DNA from 3 places in the Lentzea sp. NPDC004789 genome. Region 1 is predicted to be linked to each of the others. Evidence: riboswitches for the same ligand, from Rfam matches in the RefSeq annotation. Region 1 holds a riboswitch; each other region holds the start of a gene.

Region 1 (5,117 bases):
GATCAACACCGACCTGACCGTGCACCTGCACCGGCAGCCCGTCGGCGAGTGGGTGGGCCTGGACGCGCGGACGACCATCGGGCCGGACGGCGCCGGGCTCGCCACCAGCACGGTGCACGACGTCGAGGGGCCGGTGGGCACGACGGCGCAGGCGTTGTTCGTGCGCGAGCGCTGATACCCCGCCGACGCACCGGAGACGCGCCCTCACCGGCAACCTCGATGATCGCGGCACCCCCGCGTCGCCCTGCCCGAACGCCGCGAGCGGCGTTCTGTTCGTCTTCCGCCAGTCCTGGGCACCTGGATCAAGTTCCGGACGCGCTTCGGCCGGCACGACCGCACCGGCGCGGGCTCCGTCTCGATGTTCACCGCCGTCGCGGGAACGGCGTACCGTCAACCGGACTGTGAAGAGGTTCGCGAACCGGCAGGAAGCGGGCCGCGCCCTCGCCGCGCGACTCGCGGACCACCCGTGGCACGAACCGCTGATCCTCGGCCTCCCCCGAGGCGGCGTCCCGGTGGCCAAAGAGGTGGCGACAGAACTCGACGCCGAACTGGACGTCGTCGTGGCGCGCAAGATCGGCGCCCCAGGGCATCCCGAGTACGGCGTGGGCGCGGTCACCGCCGACACCGAGCCGATCTACGACCCGAGCGTCCTGAGAGCGCTCAACCTCACCGAGGAACAGCTCGCGAGAACGTGCGACCAGGAACGCGAGGAGGCCGCCCGGCGCACGAACCTCTACCGCAGGAACAAGCCGCCGCTGCGCATCCACGACCGCGACGTGATCGTCATCGACGACGGCCTGGCCACCGGTGTCACGGCCAAGGCCGCGCTGCAGTGGGTCGCCAGGCAGCAACCCAGAAGCGTCACCCTCGCGGTGCCGGTGGCCGCGAAGGACTCCCTCCACGCCTTCGGCACCCCGGTGGTCGCGATCCTCGTGCCACGTCACTTCGGCGCGGTCAGCCGCTGGTACGACCGGTTCGATCAGACCACGGACGACGAGGTGCTCAGCGCGCTCGAATAGTGCTCCACCACGGGGAACGGCGAGTAGAAGCGGTGCAGCAGCGCCGACCAGCGCTCGTAGGACGGGCCCTGCCGGAAGCCCACGGTGTGCGCCTCCACCGACTCCCAGCGCACCAGCAGCAGGTAACGACCGGGAGTCTCGAACGAGCGGAGCAGTTCGAGGCCGAGGAAGCCCGGCGAGGCGGAGATCAGCTCCCGCGCCTCGCCGAACGCCCACTCGAAGTCGGTCTCCTGGCCCGCCACCACGTCCAGGACGGCGTGTTCCAGGATCACAGGCGGCAGAACCTGATGTCCGAGGCCAGCACGGCCTTGGCACCGATCGCGGCCAGCTCGTCCATGACCTGGTTGGCCTCCTTGCGCGACACCATCGCGCGCACGGCCACCCAGTTCTCGTCGGCGAGCGGGGCGACGGTCGGCGACTCGAGGCCCGGCGTCAGGCCGACGGCCTTGTCCAGGATCGAGCGCGGGCAGTCGTAGTCGAGCATCAGGTACTGCTGCGCGAACACGACGCCCTGCAGGCGGGCCGTCAGCTGCTTCTTGGCAGGCGTCACCTCGGTGCCGGCGCGGTGCACCAGCACCGCCTCGGACTCGCAGATCGGCTCGCCGAACGGCACCAGGTCGTGCTGGCGCAGCGTGCGGCCGGAGCCCACGACGTCGGCGATCAGGTCGGCCACGCCCAGCTGGATCGAGATCTCCACCGCGCCGTCGAGGCGGATCACCTGGGCGCTGATGCCGCGAGCCTTGAGGTCCCGGCCGACCAGCCGCGGGTACGCGGTGGCGAGGCGCTTGCCCTCCAGGTCGGAGATCTGCCAGGCGGTGCCCTTGGGACCGGCGTAGCGGAAGGTCGACGACCCGAAGCCGAGCGCCAGGAGCTCCTCGACCGAGGAGCCGTTGTCGTCGGCGCCGGAGTCGGCGGCGAGGTCGCGGCCGGTGATGCCGAGGTCGAGGTCGCCGGACGCCACGTAGATCGCGATGTCCTTGGGGCGCAGGAAGAAGAACTCGACGTCGTTGTTCGGGTCGAGCACGGTGAGGTCGCGCGGCTCGTGCCGCTGCCGGTAGCCGGCCTCGGTCAGCATGGCGGAGGCGCGTTCGGCGAGCGCGCCCTTGTTCGGGACTGCTACGCGCAGCATGTGGAAGTCTCCGTCAGAGGTACTTGTAAACGTCTTCGAGGGTGAGGCCGCGGCCCAGCATGATCACCTGGAGGCGGTACAGCAGCTGCGAGATCTCTTCGGCGAGCTTCTCGTCGGACTCGTACTCGGCGGCGATCCAGACCTCGCCCGCCTCCTCCAGGACCTTCTTGCCCTGCGCATGGACGCCGGCCTCGAGCGCTGCGACGGTGCCGGAACCCTCCGGCTTGGTGGCGGCTCGTTCGGTCAGTTCGGCGAACAGGGAGTCGAAGGTCTTCACGACTCGACATCCTCCCACCTCGCGAACCCGCGTCCACACCGCGGTCAGTTCTGTCCCAGGCCGTGGACGTGATCTGTCCTGCATGGACACCCGGTAGCGTGAATTCCCGTGCCACAGGATTCGACCGGGTTCGCGGAGATTCTCGAAGCGCTGCGCCGGGTGCGCGGCATCAACCCGTTCTTCGCGCTCGACGTCGGCCGCCCGGACGAAACGTGGCTGCCGGGGACCGCGCTTCTGGAAGGCCCCGCGCTCAAGAACACCATCGACGCCATCGCGGCCCGGTACAACGCGACCGAACCGCGCGTCGCGGCGAGCCTGTTCTTCCTCAGCTACACCGCCCGGTTGCTGAGCCCGCTCACCGCCGCGAACCTCCCGATCGACATCCGGCCGGAGAACCTGTGGTGGCAGCACCACCCGGCGAACGGCCTGAGCGTGCGCATCGACCTTCCGCAGCTCGGCCCCGCACCCGCCGAGGCCCTCGAACCCGTGGTGGAGGCGATCCAACGCGTCGCTCCGGTGGCGCGCGGATTGTTGTGGGGCAACGCGATGTCGAACATCGCGGGCGCGCTCAAAATGGTCGTCCGCGCACGCATGCTCACAGCCGAGGAAGCGGAACTCCGCGGCAACGAGCTGATGAGCGCGCCACCGTTCGAACAGGCGGGAGAATTCCTGAGCATCCCCGGCGAGCTCGGGTTCGTGCGCAGGAGCTGCTGCCTTTACTACCGCGTCGCCGCTGGTGGGAAGTGCGGCGACTGTCCACTCGTGAAGTGAGGAACGCAACAACTCTTATGGCCGGTTGTGCTTGAGCGCCCGATCAAATTACGGTGCACGCGCCGCAGTGACGGGAAGCCGGTGAGAATCCGGCGCGGTCCTCGCCACTGTGACCGGGAAGCGATCCCCGCCGGGAACGTCACTGGCACCCGCGAGGGAGCTGGGAAGACGCGGGGGCAGCGTTGATCCGGGAGTCAGGAGACCGGCTGCGGCGCCGCAAGGAGAGTTGACCTTCCACGAGGTATGGAGGAGCCCGTCATGACGAGCCCCGCAGCACATCTGTCCGCCGTCCGCGTGCCCAAGTGGGCCTTCGCCGTTGCTTTGCTCGGCCTGATCGTGACCTACCTGGTCCTGCAGGAGAACGGCCTCGCGCTCGGTGCGAGCTCGCAGCTGCTGCACGAGTTCTTCCACGACGGCCGGCACGCGCTCGGCGTCCCGTGCCACTGAGCCGACCTCCAGCCCAAGCACATGACGACCACGTACAAGTCGCTGGCGCTGCGCGGAGTCGGAGCGGGCCTCGTCGCCGGCGTCGCCTCCGCGCTGGTGCAGCTGCTGGTGACCGAGATCCCCATCCGCGCCGCGCTCGCGGTCGAGGAGGCCAGGGAGCCCGCCGCCGGTGAGGGCCACTCGCACGGTGGCGAGGAAGAGCTGGTCAGCCGCGGCGCCCAGGTCGTGGGTGGCATGCTCGGCGTGATCATCGTCGGCATCGCGGTCGGGCTCGTGTTCGCCACGGCCTACGCGCTGTCGAAGCGGTGGTTCGTCGACCGCACGCCGTTCAGCCGCAGCTTCGCGCTCGGTGCCGCGGTGTTCGGTGCCGTCGCACTCCTGCCGTGGCTCAAGTACCCGGCCAACCCGCCCGCCGTGGGCGACCCGGAGACGGTGAACTACCGGACCGCGCTCTACCTCGGCGTCGTCGCCGCCGGACTGGTGATCGTGTGGGGAGCCGGCTGGCTCGCCGAACGGCTCCGGAACCGGACGCAGCCCGTCCGCGTCACGGCGGTGCTGCTCGCGGTGGTCGCGGCCGTCGCGGTGGTGCTGCTGGCGTTCCCCGCGCCGCCGGACACCGTCCCCGCGGACATGCCGGTGAACGTGCTGTGGCAGTTCCGCCTCAGCTCGCTCGCCCAGCTGGCGGTGCTCTACGTCGGCATCGGCGTGATGTTCGGCCTGCTGATCGACCCGGCCGCGCGCCGGGCGAAGGCCTCCGACCGGGCCGCTGTCGCCTGATGGAGTGGGGTGGTCGCACACTCGGCCACCCCGCCCAGCCGGCGTTGGTACGTTCGGTGCATGCCTGACAGCGCTGAGTTGCTGGAACAGATGCGTCAGAAGCTCGAGTTCTTCGAGCAGGCCAACCGCGCGGCCGACGCCCGTGCCGCCGGTTACGACGCGATGGGCGGCGAGCTGAGAGGCGTTGAGGCCAGCGTCCAGTCCCCCGACCGCGCCGTCACGGTCATCGCGGGTTTGTCCGGTTCCATCAAGGACATCCGGTTCAGCGAGGACGCGCGGAAGCTCTCCCCGGCCCAGCTCTCCCAGTCCGTGATGTCGGCGCTGCAGCAGGCCGTCGCGGCCGCCGCGCGTCAGCAGGCGGAGATCGTGCAGAGCCACACCGACCTCCCGATCGCCGAACGCGTGCAGCAGACCCAGCAGGAGATCTTCGGCCGCCCCGCCGATGCGCCCCCTCGCCCGCCGGTGGACGACGACGAGGACACCGGCAGCATCTACCGCAGGGATGATCGCTGGTGACCGGCTTCGTGGTGCACCCGGACGAACTGGCCCGGTGCGCCAAGACGGTCGGCGCCCTCTCCACCACGTCGACGAAGCTCAACGACACGGCCACGTCGGCGTCCGTCCCAGCGATCAGCTGGGGCGCGCTCGGCCACCTGCTCGGCCTGTACGAGCAGTACGACGGCCTCCTCGGCGACCT
Region 2 (5,117 bases), on a different contig from region 1:
GCCGAACTCACCTCGCCGGTGCAGTTCTGCGACGGCCGCTGGGTGGTGTCCGACTACGACGACGTGCGCGCGGTGCTGGCAGATCCTGTCACCTACCTGCCCGACAACGCGCTGACCGCCGTCACGCCGGTGGCACCCGCGGCGCTGCGCGCCCTGGTGAGGGCCCGGTTCTCGTTGCCGCCGACGCTCGCGAACAACGGGTCTGCGTCGCACGCGGGCCTTCGCCGCCTGGTGGCGTCGTTCTTCACGCCCTCGCGGGTCGCGGCGGCTGAGCCTCGCATCCGCTCGCTCGTTCTGGAACGGCTTGGTGGCTCAGATCTCGTGCGCTCGCTCGCGTGGGACCTGCCCGCCATCGTGCTGATGGAACTCCTCGGCCTGGAGAACGTCGACATCCCGACGTTGAAGCGGTGGAGCTCCGGCTCGCTGGAGTTCTTCTGGGGCGACATCTCCCGCGAACGCCAGCTGGAGCTGGTCGACGACGTCGGCGACTTCCACCAGTGGCTGGTCAAGCGCTACCACGCGCGTGACGGCGAGCTGTTCTGCGCGCTCGCCGACGCCGGCGTCTCCGCCGAGGACTCCGCCGGCCTCTGCTACTTCCTGCTGATCGCCGGGCAGGAGACGACGACCCAGCTGCTGTCCACGGCGTTGCGCCGGGCGTTGCAGGACCGTGCGCTGTGGGCGCGGCTGGCCGAGCGCGAGGTCGCCGAGTCGTTCGTCGAGGACGTGCTGCGGACCGAGACGCCCGTGGTGACCTGGCGCCGGCTGACCGCCCGCGAGGTGGTGCTGTCCGGGGTGCGCGTCCCTGCCGGTGCCGAGCTCGTGTTGTTGTTGAGCGGCAAGGAGAACGACCCGCGGCACCTGGCGTTCGGGTACGGCCGCCACTTCTGCCTCGGCGCCGGTCTGGCCCGGTTGGAGGCCGCCGTGGTGCTGCAGACCGTGGCGGCGCACGAACCGTCGTTGCACCTGGTCGGGCCGTCGCCGGAGTGGCTGAACCTGCTGTCGTTCCGCGCGCCCAAGTCGGTCACGGTCGCGCGATGAGCTTGCCGGTCGTCGTGCGGGCCTCCAGTGCCCGATGTGCCTCGGCGATCTCGTCGAGCTCGTAGACGTCGCCGAGCACCGGCTTGAGCTTGTGCGCGAAGACGTCGTCGAGCGTGACGTCGCGCGGCAGGCCCATCACCGCGACGCCCTTGCGGAAGATGTCGCTCGCCGTGACGTCCAGCGGCTCACCGCTCGCGTACCCGAAGACGACCATCCGTCCGCTGCCGTCCTTGAGCAGCTCGAACGCGTTGCGGCCGATCCGGCCGCCGATCGACTCGAACACGACGTCCACGGGCTCCAGACCGTCCCAGTCGTAGCCGATGCCGCCCCTGCTGGACGCCTTGAGCACGGTCGCGCCCGCCCGTTCCGCGAGCTGCACGAGCAGGGTGCCGACGCCGCCGTTCGCCGCTTCGACCAGCACTCGGTCGCCCGGCCGGATGCGCGCCGCGTTCGTCGCGGCGACCGCGGTGGTGCCCTGCAGGAACAGGGCGAGTGCCTCGTGGTCGCTCACGTCGTCGGGCAGCTCGACCGGGTCTTCGACGACGGCCTTCGTGGCGTACGCGCCGTCTCGCGGTACGCCGATGACGCGGCGTCCGTCCTCGGTGATGCCGACGACCTCTGAGCCGAGGACCGCGGGCAGCGCCGGACCCGGATACCACGGGAACAGCTCGCGACCCTTGCCGCGGCGGATGACCGTCTCGCCGTAGTTGAGGCCGATCGCGGTGACGTCGACCAGGGTCTCGCCGACCGGGTCCGCGACCTCCTCGGTGACCAGGACCTCGGGCCCGCCGAACTCGTGGAACCGCACTGCCTTCATCTTCAGCCTCCCAGTAAGCGGACCGCCGGTCCGGTTGCTACTATACGGACCGTCAGTCCGCTTATGTCAAGGAGTGCCGATGCGAGCCGATGCCGCGCGCAACCGGACCGCGTTGCTCGCGGCCGCCACCGACCTGATCTGCGAACGCGGCGTCGAGGCCGTGTCGATGGAGGACGTGGCCGCGGCGGCGGGCGTCGGCAAGGGAACGGTGTTCCGCAGGTTCGGTGACAAGGCGGGCCTCGTCCAGGCCGTGGTCGACGAGACGGCCGCGTCGTGGATCAAGGTCGCCTCGCTGGAGTGCCGCACCGCCGCCGAGTTCGCCGGGACGTTGTTCGACCACGTGCTGGCGTCGCTGCCGCTCGTGATCGCGGTCGAGCGGACCACGACCCGCTCGTGCGAGGGCAACTTCCAGCTCACCGTCGACCGCCTGACCAGGCTCGTCGGCTCGACCTTCAAAGCCCACACGCTGCTGGCCGTGCTGCGCGGCGAGCACATCGCGTTCCTGCTCGACCAGGGCATGACCGCCTACGACATCCGTGCGGGCGTGATCTCGCTCGCGAACACGCTGGCCGCTGAGGTTTGATGCCGGGGTGATGAACCGCCAGCTCTCGGGAGTTCGCAAGAAGTCGCTGCTGGAGATGCTCGGCCCGGTGCCGGACGTCGACCCGGACCGCTACGGCGAAGGTGGCCCGGTGGGCGCCCTGGAAACGCGGGTCGCGCAACTGCTCGGCACCGAGGCGGCGCTGTTCGTGCCGACCGGCACCATGGCGCAGCAGATCGCCCTGCGCTGCTGGGCCGACCGCACCCACAACCCGATCGTGGCGATGCACCCGCTGGCCCACCCCCTGCACCACGAGGACGACGCGCTGACCGTCCTGTCCGGCCTCCGCCCGATCAGGGTCGCCAACGCCGACGTCGCCGCCTGCCCGGAACCGTTCGGCACGCTGCTGGTGGAGGTGCCCGACCGCGAGGCCGGCTTCGTCCTGCCCACCTGGGACGAGCTGGTGTCCGTGGTCGACGCCGCCCGCGACCGCGACGCCGTGGTGCACCTCGACGGAGCGCGGTTGTGGGAGAGCACGCACGGCCTCGGCAAGCCGCTGGAGGAGATCGCGGGCCTCTTCGACTCGATCTACGTCTCGTTCTACAAGTCGCTGGAGGGCATCTCCGGCGCGGCCCTCGCCGGCACCCAGGACTTCGTCGACCAGGCGCGCGTCTGGCGGCACCGCTACGGCGGCATGCTGTTCCAGCAGTGGCCCGCGGCGCTGTCGGCCCTGCACGGCCTCGACACCGTGCTGCCCCGCCTGGGCACCTATGTAGCGCACGCCAAGGTGGTCGCCGAGGCGATGGGCCTGCCGGAACCGCACACCCACCAGTTCGCGCTGCACCTGCCCGGTGATCCGGCCCGGCTGACCGAGGCGAGCGGGAAGTTCCTCGGGCGGTTCTGGCGTGACGGGCGGATGGCCAAGACCGAGGTCACGGTGGCGGAGCCCGCGCTGGAGTGGACGGGCGACGAGGTGCGGGAGGCGTGGGCTGCGTTCCAGAGCCTGCTCTGAGGCGATGTCGCTCACCTGGCTGTTGGACCGGCAGGGCCGAAATGCGACGATGCCGGGGCTGTGAGGGGAGTGCGAGGAAGCCGGTGCGAATCCGGCGCCGTCCCGCGACTGTGACCGGTTCTCGAGGAGAAGACCGGGAGTCAGGAACTCGTCCCCCTCTTTCGACCACCGGCCACGGGCGTGGACACCCGAGGAAGGACTTCACCGAGCATGTTCCCGTTTTCGGCTGTCGTCGGACATGACGACCTCCGGCTGGCCCTGCTGCTCAACGCCGTGCACCCCGGCATCGGCGGTGTTCTCGTGCGCGGCGAGAAGGGGACCGCGAAGTCGACGATCGTGCGGGCCCTGGCCGCGCTGCTGCCCGAGCTGGACGTCTCCAGGAACTGCCGGTTCGGCTGCGTGCCGGGCACGGCGGACTGCCCGGACGCGCCGCACGACGGCAGCGAGCGCAGGCCGGCCAGGCTCGTCGAGCTGCCGGTCGGCGCGACCGAGGACCGGCTGGTCGGGTCGCTCGACCTGGAGAAGGCGCTGACCGAGGGCGTGCGGGCGTTCCAGCCCGGGTTGCTGGCCGCGGCGCACCGGGGCGTGCTCTACGTCGACGAGGTCAACCTGCTGCACGACCACCTGGTCGACCTGCTGCTCGACGCCGCGGCGATGGGGCGGGCCCACGTGGAACGCGAAGGCGTCTCGGTGTCGCACCCGTCGCAGTTCCTGCTGGTCGGCACGATGAACCCGGAGGAGGGGGAGCTGCGGCCGCAGCTGCTCGACCGGTTCGGGCTGACCGTGGCGGTGAAGGCGGCGCGGGACGTCGGTGTGCGCACCGAGGTGATCCGGCGCCGGCTCGCCTACGAGGCCGACCCGGTGACGTTCGCCGCGAAGTGGGCGGACGAGGACGCCGGGCTCAAGCAGCGGATCACCGAAGCGCGCGCGAACCTCCCGCGAGTGTCCCTTCCGGACGGTGAGCTGCGCAGGATCGCGGCCGTGTGCGCGGCTTTCGAGGTCGACGGCATGCGCGCGGACCTCGTCGTCGCCCGTGCCGCCACCGCCCATGCGGCCTGGCGCGGTGCGAAGGAGGTCGAGGAGGCCGACATCGAGACCGCCGTCCGGCTCGCGCTGCCGCACCGGCGCCGCCGCGACCCGTTCGACGAGCCCGGCATCGAGGAGCAGCAGCTCGAAGACGCGATGCGTCAGGCGGCCGAGCACGCGGACGAGCCCGACGGCCCGGACGACGACGGTCCCGGTGGCGGCGAGCTGCCCGAACCGCAGGAAGGCCCGGCGGGCAACGGCAACGCGCCTCAAGATCGTCCGGCGCCGGAACCCGCGCCGGCGTTCAAGACTCGGCTGCTGGAGGTCCCCGGGGTCGGCGAGGGCGCGCCGGGCAAGCGTTCCAGGGCCCGCGCCCGCACCGGCCGGATCGTCCGTTCGTCCAAAGTGGACGGAAGTGGCCTGCACCTGGTCGACACCCTGGCGAACGCGGCACCGCACCAGCAGGCCCGCGGCCGCAGCGGACCCGGCCTGAAGCTCGAAGGGGCCGACCTCCGCAGGGCCGTGCGCGAGGGCAAGGAGTCCAACCTCATCCTGTTCGTCGTCGACGCGTCCGGCTCGATGGCCGCGCGCCAGCGGATGTCCGCCGTCAGCGGCGCGGTCGTCTCCCTGCTGCGCGACGCCTACCAGCGCCGGGACAAGGTCGGCGTGGTCACGTTCCGCGG
Region 3 (5,117 bases), on a different contig from region 1:
GGCTCGTCCAGCACGAGCACCCGAGGTTCCTGCGCGATGGCGCGGGCGATGAGCACGCGCTGGCGTTCGCCGCCGGAAAGGCTGAGGAAGCTGCGATCGGCGAGGTGCGCGACGTCCACTGTGGCCAGTGCGGCCGCGACCACGCGGCGGTCCCGGGCGGGATCGCGGTCGTGCGGCAGGCGACCCATCTCCACGACCTCGGCGACCGTGAAGTCGAACTCGACCTGCGACTCCTGGGTGAGCGCCGCGAGCTCGCGGGCGAGCCCGTGTCGCTTGTGGACGTTCTCACCGTCGATCAGCACGGCGCCGGCGTCGGGCTTCAGGGCGCGGTAGACGCACCGCAGCGTGGTCGACTTGCCGCTGCCGTTCGGGCCGACGATGCCGACGACCTCGGCCGAGGCGTTGAGCGTGATGTCCGCGACGATCCCGCGGACCGTGACGCCGGTGAGCTCGACGCGCATCAACGTCCCCCGAACACGTAGCTCTTGCGGCGCATGAGGAAGATGAAGCACGGCACGCCGATCGCGGCCGTGATGACGCCCAGCGGCAGCTCTTCCGGTGCCGCGAGCAGGCGGGCGGCCACGTCGACCCAGACGAGGAACGACGCCCCGGCCAGGGGTGCGAGCGGCAGCACCCTGCGGTGGTCCGCGCCCACGACCATGCGCGTGAGGTGCGGCAGCATGAGCCCGACGAAGCCCACCGCGCCGCTGACCGCCACCAGCACACCGGTGATCGCCGCGGTGACCACGAACAGCTGTGTGCGGAACCGGTCGACCTCGACACCCAGCGTGGTCGCCGTCTCGTCGCCCATCGCCAGCGCGTTCAACGGCCGCGCCTTGGTGAGCAGGTGGACGATCCCCAGCACCGTCACCGAGGTGGCCACGGGCAACGACTTCCAGTCCGCTCCGCCCAGGCTGCCGAGCAACCAGAACATCGCCGCCCGTGCCGCTTCCCCGCGTGGCGCCTGGAACACCAGCAGCATCGCCACGGCCGAGAACCCGTACGCCAGCGCGGTTCCGGTCAGCACCAGCCGCAACGGTGTGAGCCCTCGACTCGTGCGCGCGGTGAGGTAGACCAGCGCGGTGGCACCGAGTCCGGTCAGGAACGCCCCGGTCGACAGCGCGTAGACGCCGAACCCGGACAACACGCCGAGCGTCGCCACCGCCGTCGCGCCGACGCTCGCGCCCGACGAGATCCCGAGCACGTAAGGGTCTGCGAGCGCGTTGCGGACCATCGCCTGGATCGCGACGCCGACCGTGCTCAGCCCGGCTCCGACGACCGCTGCCAGCAGGACGCGCGGCAACCGGATGTCCCACACGATGTGGTACTGCCCGGCGAGGTCCGCGGGGATCGTGCCGCCGGTGACGGCCGCCTGCAGCAGGTCGACCGTGACGCCGAACGGGATGGAGACGGGGCCGAGCGCAACGCCCGCCACGATGCTGACGGCGAGCACGCCGACGAGCGCGCTGATCTTCGCGATCACTGACAGCCCTTCCCGCAGTCCACGGCAGGAGTTCCCGGATGGAAAGCCGTGTGCGGGTGTTCGGGCTCGTCCCTGCAGAGGTGGGACCTACCGTTGCGGGTCAGCGCCGGACTTCGACCGGTCTTCCCCCGTGCACGACCCGCTCACCCTAACCCACACATCACTGCACAAATGCACCGCGAGATGCGTCTAACAGGCATGGGGAGCGGGGACAAGAGACGGCTGCGGCGCCAGCGGCAACGGGGCGGCCGGGACACGGAGCAGAAGAACAGCCCCGCCTTCATCGCGTTCGCCCTGCTCGTCACCGGATTCCAGACCGGTGCCATCTGGGCCGAGGAGATCCCGGCAGCGCTGGACCGGCTCTACTGCACGCCGGAGTTCTGCCTGACGCTGCCGCAGGCGCTGATCGGCTGGGCGGTCGCGGTGGCACCGCTGCTGGTGCTGCTCTGGCGCCGCGACGTGGCGATCTACCTCGGCGCGTTCCTGGCCGGTCTGATGGGCATGCTGCTCATCGCGTCCGACGGCAACTGGGTGGTGCCCCAAGCGTTCTTCGGGGTGGGGCTGGTGTTCATGCCGATCAGCCTTGGACTCTCCCGCCTGGCCAAGCCCGGCTGGCGTGCCGTGGCGGTGGCCGGCCAGCACTGGTTGCTGCTGGCCGGCCTCGTCCTCTGGCTGGCCTGACCTCCGGCTACGAGGAGCCTCCCCCGCCGAAGCCGGGTTCGAGACGGCGGAAGTACTCCATGCAGTTGGCCATCTGGTGCTCGACCAGGCCGAACTTCGGGATGTCGTGCGGTTCGAGCATCGCGAGCACGTCGACGGACTCGGTCGCCTTCTCGCCGGGCACGAGGACCTCGGCCCGGTCGCCGGGAAACCTCGACACCTTGTACCCGACGTGCCACACGTCCCGCCGGGAACCCTTGACCAGGACCTTCCACGGCGGGCTGTGCTGCTCGGGGTTCTCCAGCTCACCGCGGATCTTGAGCAGGGCGTCGAACACGGACTCACCGGTGGACATCTTGCGGCCGAACGGACCGTAGACCGCCATCGTGATCTCTTTCATGGTCCGCGCCTGCCACACGACGCGGCCGACCCAGACCTGTTCCTTGCCGGACGCGGGATCCTTGCCGTGGAGCGGGACCTGCCGGGAGACCGGAGGGAACTCACCGTCCTTCGTCCACTCCGGAAACTCCTCCACCGGTGGCGGGGAAGGCTGTTGTGGTGGCATGGGGCTTTGTGGCGGACGCATCGGCTGTTGGGGACGCATCGGCGGTTGTTGTGGGTGCATTCCAAGGCTCCTGAGGTTCGCCGTCACGTCAGCTGTGCTTGGCCAAGATGCCGTTCATCTGCTGCCGATACTCGTTCATCAACTGCTGCTGCGCCTGTCGTTCGGAAGGCGACAGGTTGGGCAGCATCTCCTGGATCTCGCCCACCAGGTCCTGGAGCCGGAAGTAGTGGCTCTTGTCAGGCTGCGGCAGGTGTTCCGGGTCGGTGATCTTCGGCCGCTCGTCCGGCTCGTGCTTCGGTTCCTCGGCAGGAGGGTCGGGCTCGTGGTGGTGCTCCGGTTCCCGGTCGTGCGGCGGGAGGTCGTCCGTCTTCTGCGGACCGAACGGCTCGTCGGGGTGCGGGTTGCCGTAGTCCGTCGGGTGCGACGGCGGCTCGTAGTGCTCTCCCCTGACCCACGGCGGCAGGCTGTCGTCGACGTGCTTGCCGAGCTGGGTCGCGGCCTGCTCGGTGACCTCGCGGGCCGACGTTTCCACCGCCTCGCGGGCGAGCGCCTTCTCCGCCGTGCCGGCGAGGCCCGTGCCGTCGGTCGCGACGGCGATGGCGACGTCACCGGTCAGCTGGCCGAGCGCGGCGAACGGGTCCTTCTTCCACTGCTCGAAGTTGAGGATGCCCTTGACCGCGTCGACCGGGTGCGTGGCCATGTGCACCATGCCGGCGGCCTGCTTCATCATGTTCGCCGCGTACTCGCCGGGGTGCGAGAGGTTGTACGGGTCGAGGGGGTTGGTCGCGCGGAGCAGCTGCACGACGCCGAGCGCGGACTTGGTCAGACCGCTGTTGAAGGACCCGATCTGGTCGACCAGCTGGTCGGTCGTGTCCTCGAACGAGGCGACGATCTTGGACAGGAAGCCCGGTTCCTCCGGTGCCCTGTCCTTCGCCTTGGTGACCACCGACGTGGTCTGCGCGGCCGCCGCCCGCAACGCTTTGCGCGCGTCGGCGAGGATCCGCTCGGCCTGCTCCCGCTTGGCCTTGCCGGGATCGCTGAACGGTGCGAGCGGCGACGGTGCCGCGTCACCGGAGACCACCGCGGCCAGTGCGGCTTTCTCGTACCTCGACGAGGCGTCGTCGTACTGCTTCTCCGCCGCCTGCGTCTCCGCCTTGGCCTCGTTGTAGAGGCGGATCGCCTCGGCGGCTTCCCGCTGGGCGCGTTCGACCGCGCCCTTGTACGTCGCCAATGCGTCCACGACCGGCCCGAACGCCTCGGCAGCGTCACGCCACTTCGGCGTCTCCTGGGCGAGGTAGCCGCCGAACTTCTCCGCCGCCTCCCCCGTCCACTGGCCCATGTCCAATCCGGACATGCCGTGGTACGCCTCCTGGCAGGCGGTCGAGAGCTTGCGCAGCCCGTTCGCCGTCTCCTCCAGGGACGTGACGCTGCCGGGCACCAGCTCGACGGGATCGTCGGTGTCACCGAGCTCGCTGCGGCCGAAGAAGCTCACGTGAGATCACCGACCCATTCCGCAGCACCGCGGACGTCCTTGACCGACGAGTTCCACGCGTCTTCCAAACCCTTGCCCGCCTTGTCCCACTCCTGCCCGGGTGAGTTCGGCTGCATGGAGTTCTGCAGTTCCTGCCACGACTTCTTGGACGCGTCGTCGTGGGCGTGCGGGTTGCCCATGAGCAACTGGAACGCCTGCTTGGCCTTGTCGTCCGCCTTCTCGTACACGGTCTTGGTGTCGGTGAGCGCGGACGCCATCGCCGTGCCCTCCTTCACCAGGTGCCGCAGACCCCACCGCCACCGCTCGAAGAACTCCTCGAACGCGTCGGCGAGCGCCTCGTCCCCGCACTCGTCCTCGTCCGGGCAGATGATCCCGAACGTGGTCGTGGTGGACACGAGGTGCCCGCCGTCGGGCGCGATCTCCTTCAGGGCGGCGACGGTGTCGTTGATGCCCTTGATCGCCTGCCCCATCGCGCCGAGGTCGACGCCGAACCCGGTCACGCGTCCACCGCCAGCTCGTCCGCGACGACGCCCCGCACCGGCGGCAGCGTCATCATGTGCTCGGACCCGTTGTCGAACACCACACCCGTGTGCCTGGGCAGCGCGGGCAGGTAGTGGTCGAGCAACCGTCCGCCGGTGACCGCGAGGTAGAGCGCGTCGGTGCGCTCACCTCGGGCGGCGAGATGTCCTTGCAGCAGCTCGGGGCTGGAGAACGCCGCCAGCCAGTTCAGCCCCTCGACCGTGACGACCGGCAGGGACAGCGGATCGACCCGCTGCAGGTACACCGTGCTCTCCCGGAACGCCGTCAGGAACGCTTCCGGGTCTCCCCCGCCCTCGCGGTAGCGCCGCGCGCAGGCGACCGCCTCGTTTTCCTCGTCCATGCCTCTCCCGTTCAACCAATCCCCCCAGATCGGCAGC

Evidence for each region. Region 1 has a riboswitch for cobalamin ahead of ACWEIJ_RS05290 (CbtB domain-containing protein). Riboswitches for the same ligand answer to the same signal wherever they lie in the genome.
Region 2: linked by a shared signal. The riboswitch ahead of ACWEIJ_RS12715 (putative cobaltochelatase) and the one ahead of ACWEIJ_RS05290 (CbtB domain-containing protein) in region 1 are both predicted to bind cobalamin.
Region 3: linked by a shared signal. The riboswitch ahead of ACWEIJ_RS11730 (FecCD family ABC transporter permease) and the one ahead of ACWEIJ_RS05290 (CbtB domain-containing protein) in region 1 are both predicted to bind cobalamin.

What each region holds. Positions count from the first base shown of each region.
Region 1 is NZ_JBSGBE010000002.1:245,477-250,593, forward strand. Features, by position in the region: gene ACWEIJ_RS05260 (thioesterase family protein) at 1-175, shown strand, start outside; gene ACWEIJ_RS05265 (phosphoribosyltransferase) at 402-1,019, shown strand; gene ACWEIJ_RS05270 (antibiotic biosynthesis monooxygenase family protein) at 980-1,291, opposite strand; gene hisG (ATP phosphoribosyltransferase) at 1,288-2,148, opposite strand; gene ACWEIJ_RS05280 (phosphoribosyl-ATP diphosphatase) at 2,162-2,425, opposite strand; gene ACWEIJ_RS05285 ((2Fe-2S)-binding protein) at 2,534-3,196, shown strand; cobalamin riboswitch at 3,245-3,421, shown strand; gene ACWEIJ_RS05290 (CbtB domain-containing protein) at 3,455-3,643, shown strand; gene ACWEIJ_RS05295 (CbtA family protein) at 3,665-4,420, shown strand; gene ACWEIJ_RS05300 (YbaB/EbfC family nucleoid-associated protein) at 4,481-4,936, shown strand; gene ACWEIJ_RS05305 (hypothetical protein) at 4,933-5,117, shown strand, end outside.
Region 2 is NZ_JBSGBE010000004.1:468,499-473,615, forward strand. Features, by position in the region: gene ACWEIJ_RS12695 (cytochrome P450) at 1-1,038, shown strand, start outside; gene ACWEIJ_RS12700 (quinone oxidoreductase family protein) at 1,022-1,855, opposite strand; gene ACWEIJ_RS12705 (TetR/AcrR family transcriptional regulator) at 1,935-2,438, shown strand; gene ACWEIJ_RS12710 (threonine aldolase family protein) at 2,449-3,408, shown strand; cobalamin riboswitch at 3,439-3,578, shown strand; gene ACWEIJ_RS12715 (putative cobaltochelatase) at 3,619-5,117, shown strand, end outside.
Region 3 is NZ_JBSGBE010000004.1:268,462-273,578, reverse strand. Features, by position in the region: gene ACWEIJ_RS11735 (ABC transporter ATP-binding protein) at 1-461, opposite strand, end outside; gene ACWEIJ_RS11730 (FecCD family ABC transporter permease) at 461-1,483, opposite strand; cobalamin riboswitch at 1,518-1,655, opposite strand; gene ACWEIJ_RS11725 (hypothetical protein) at 1,682-2,164, shown strand; gene ACWEIJ_RS11720 (hypothetical protein) at 2,172-2,678, opposite strand; gene ACWEIJ_RS11715 (putative T7SS-secreted protein) at 2,797-4,200, opposite strand; gene ACWEIJ_RS11710 (hypothetical protein) at 4,197-4,700, opposite strand; gene ACWEIJ_RS11705 (SseB family protein) at 4,697-5,080, opposite strand.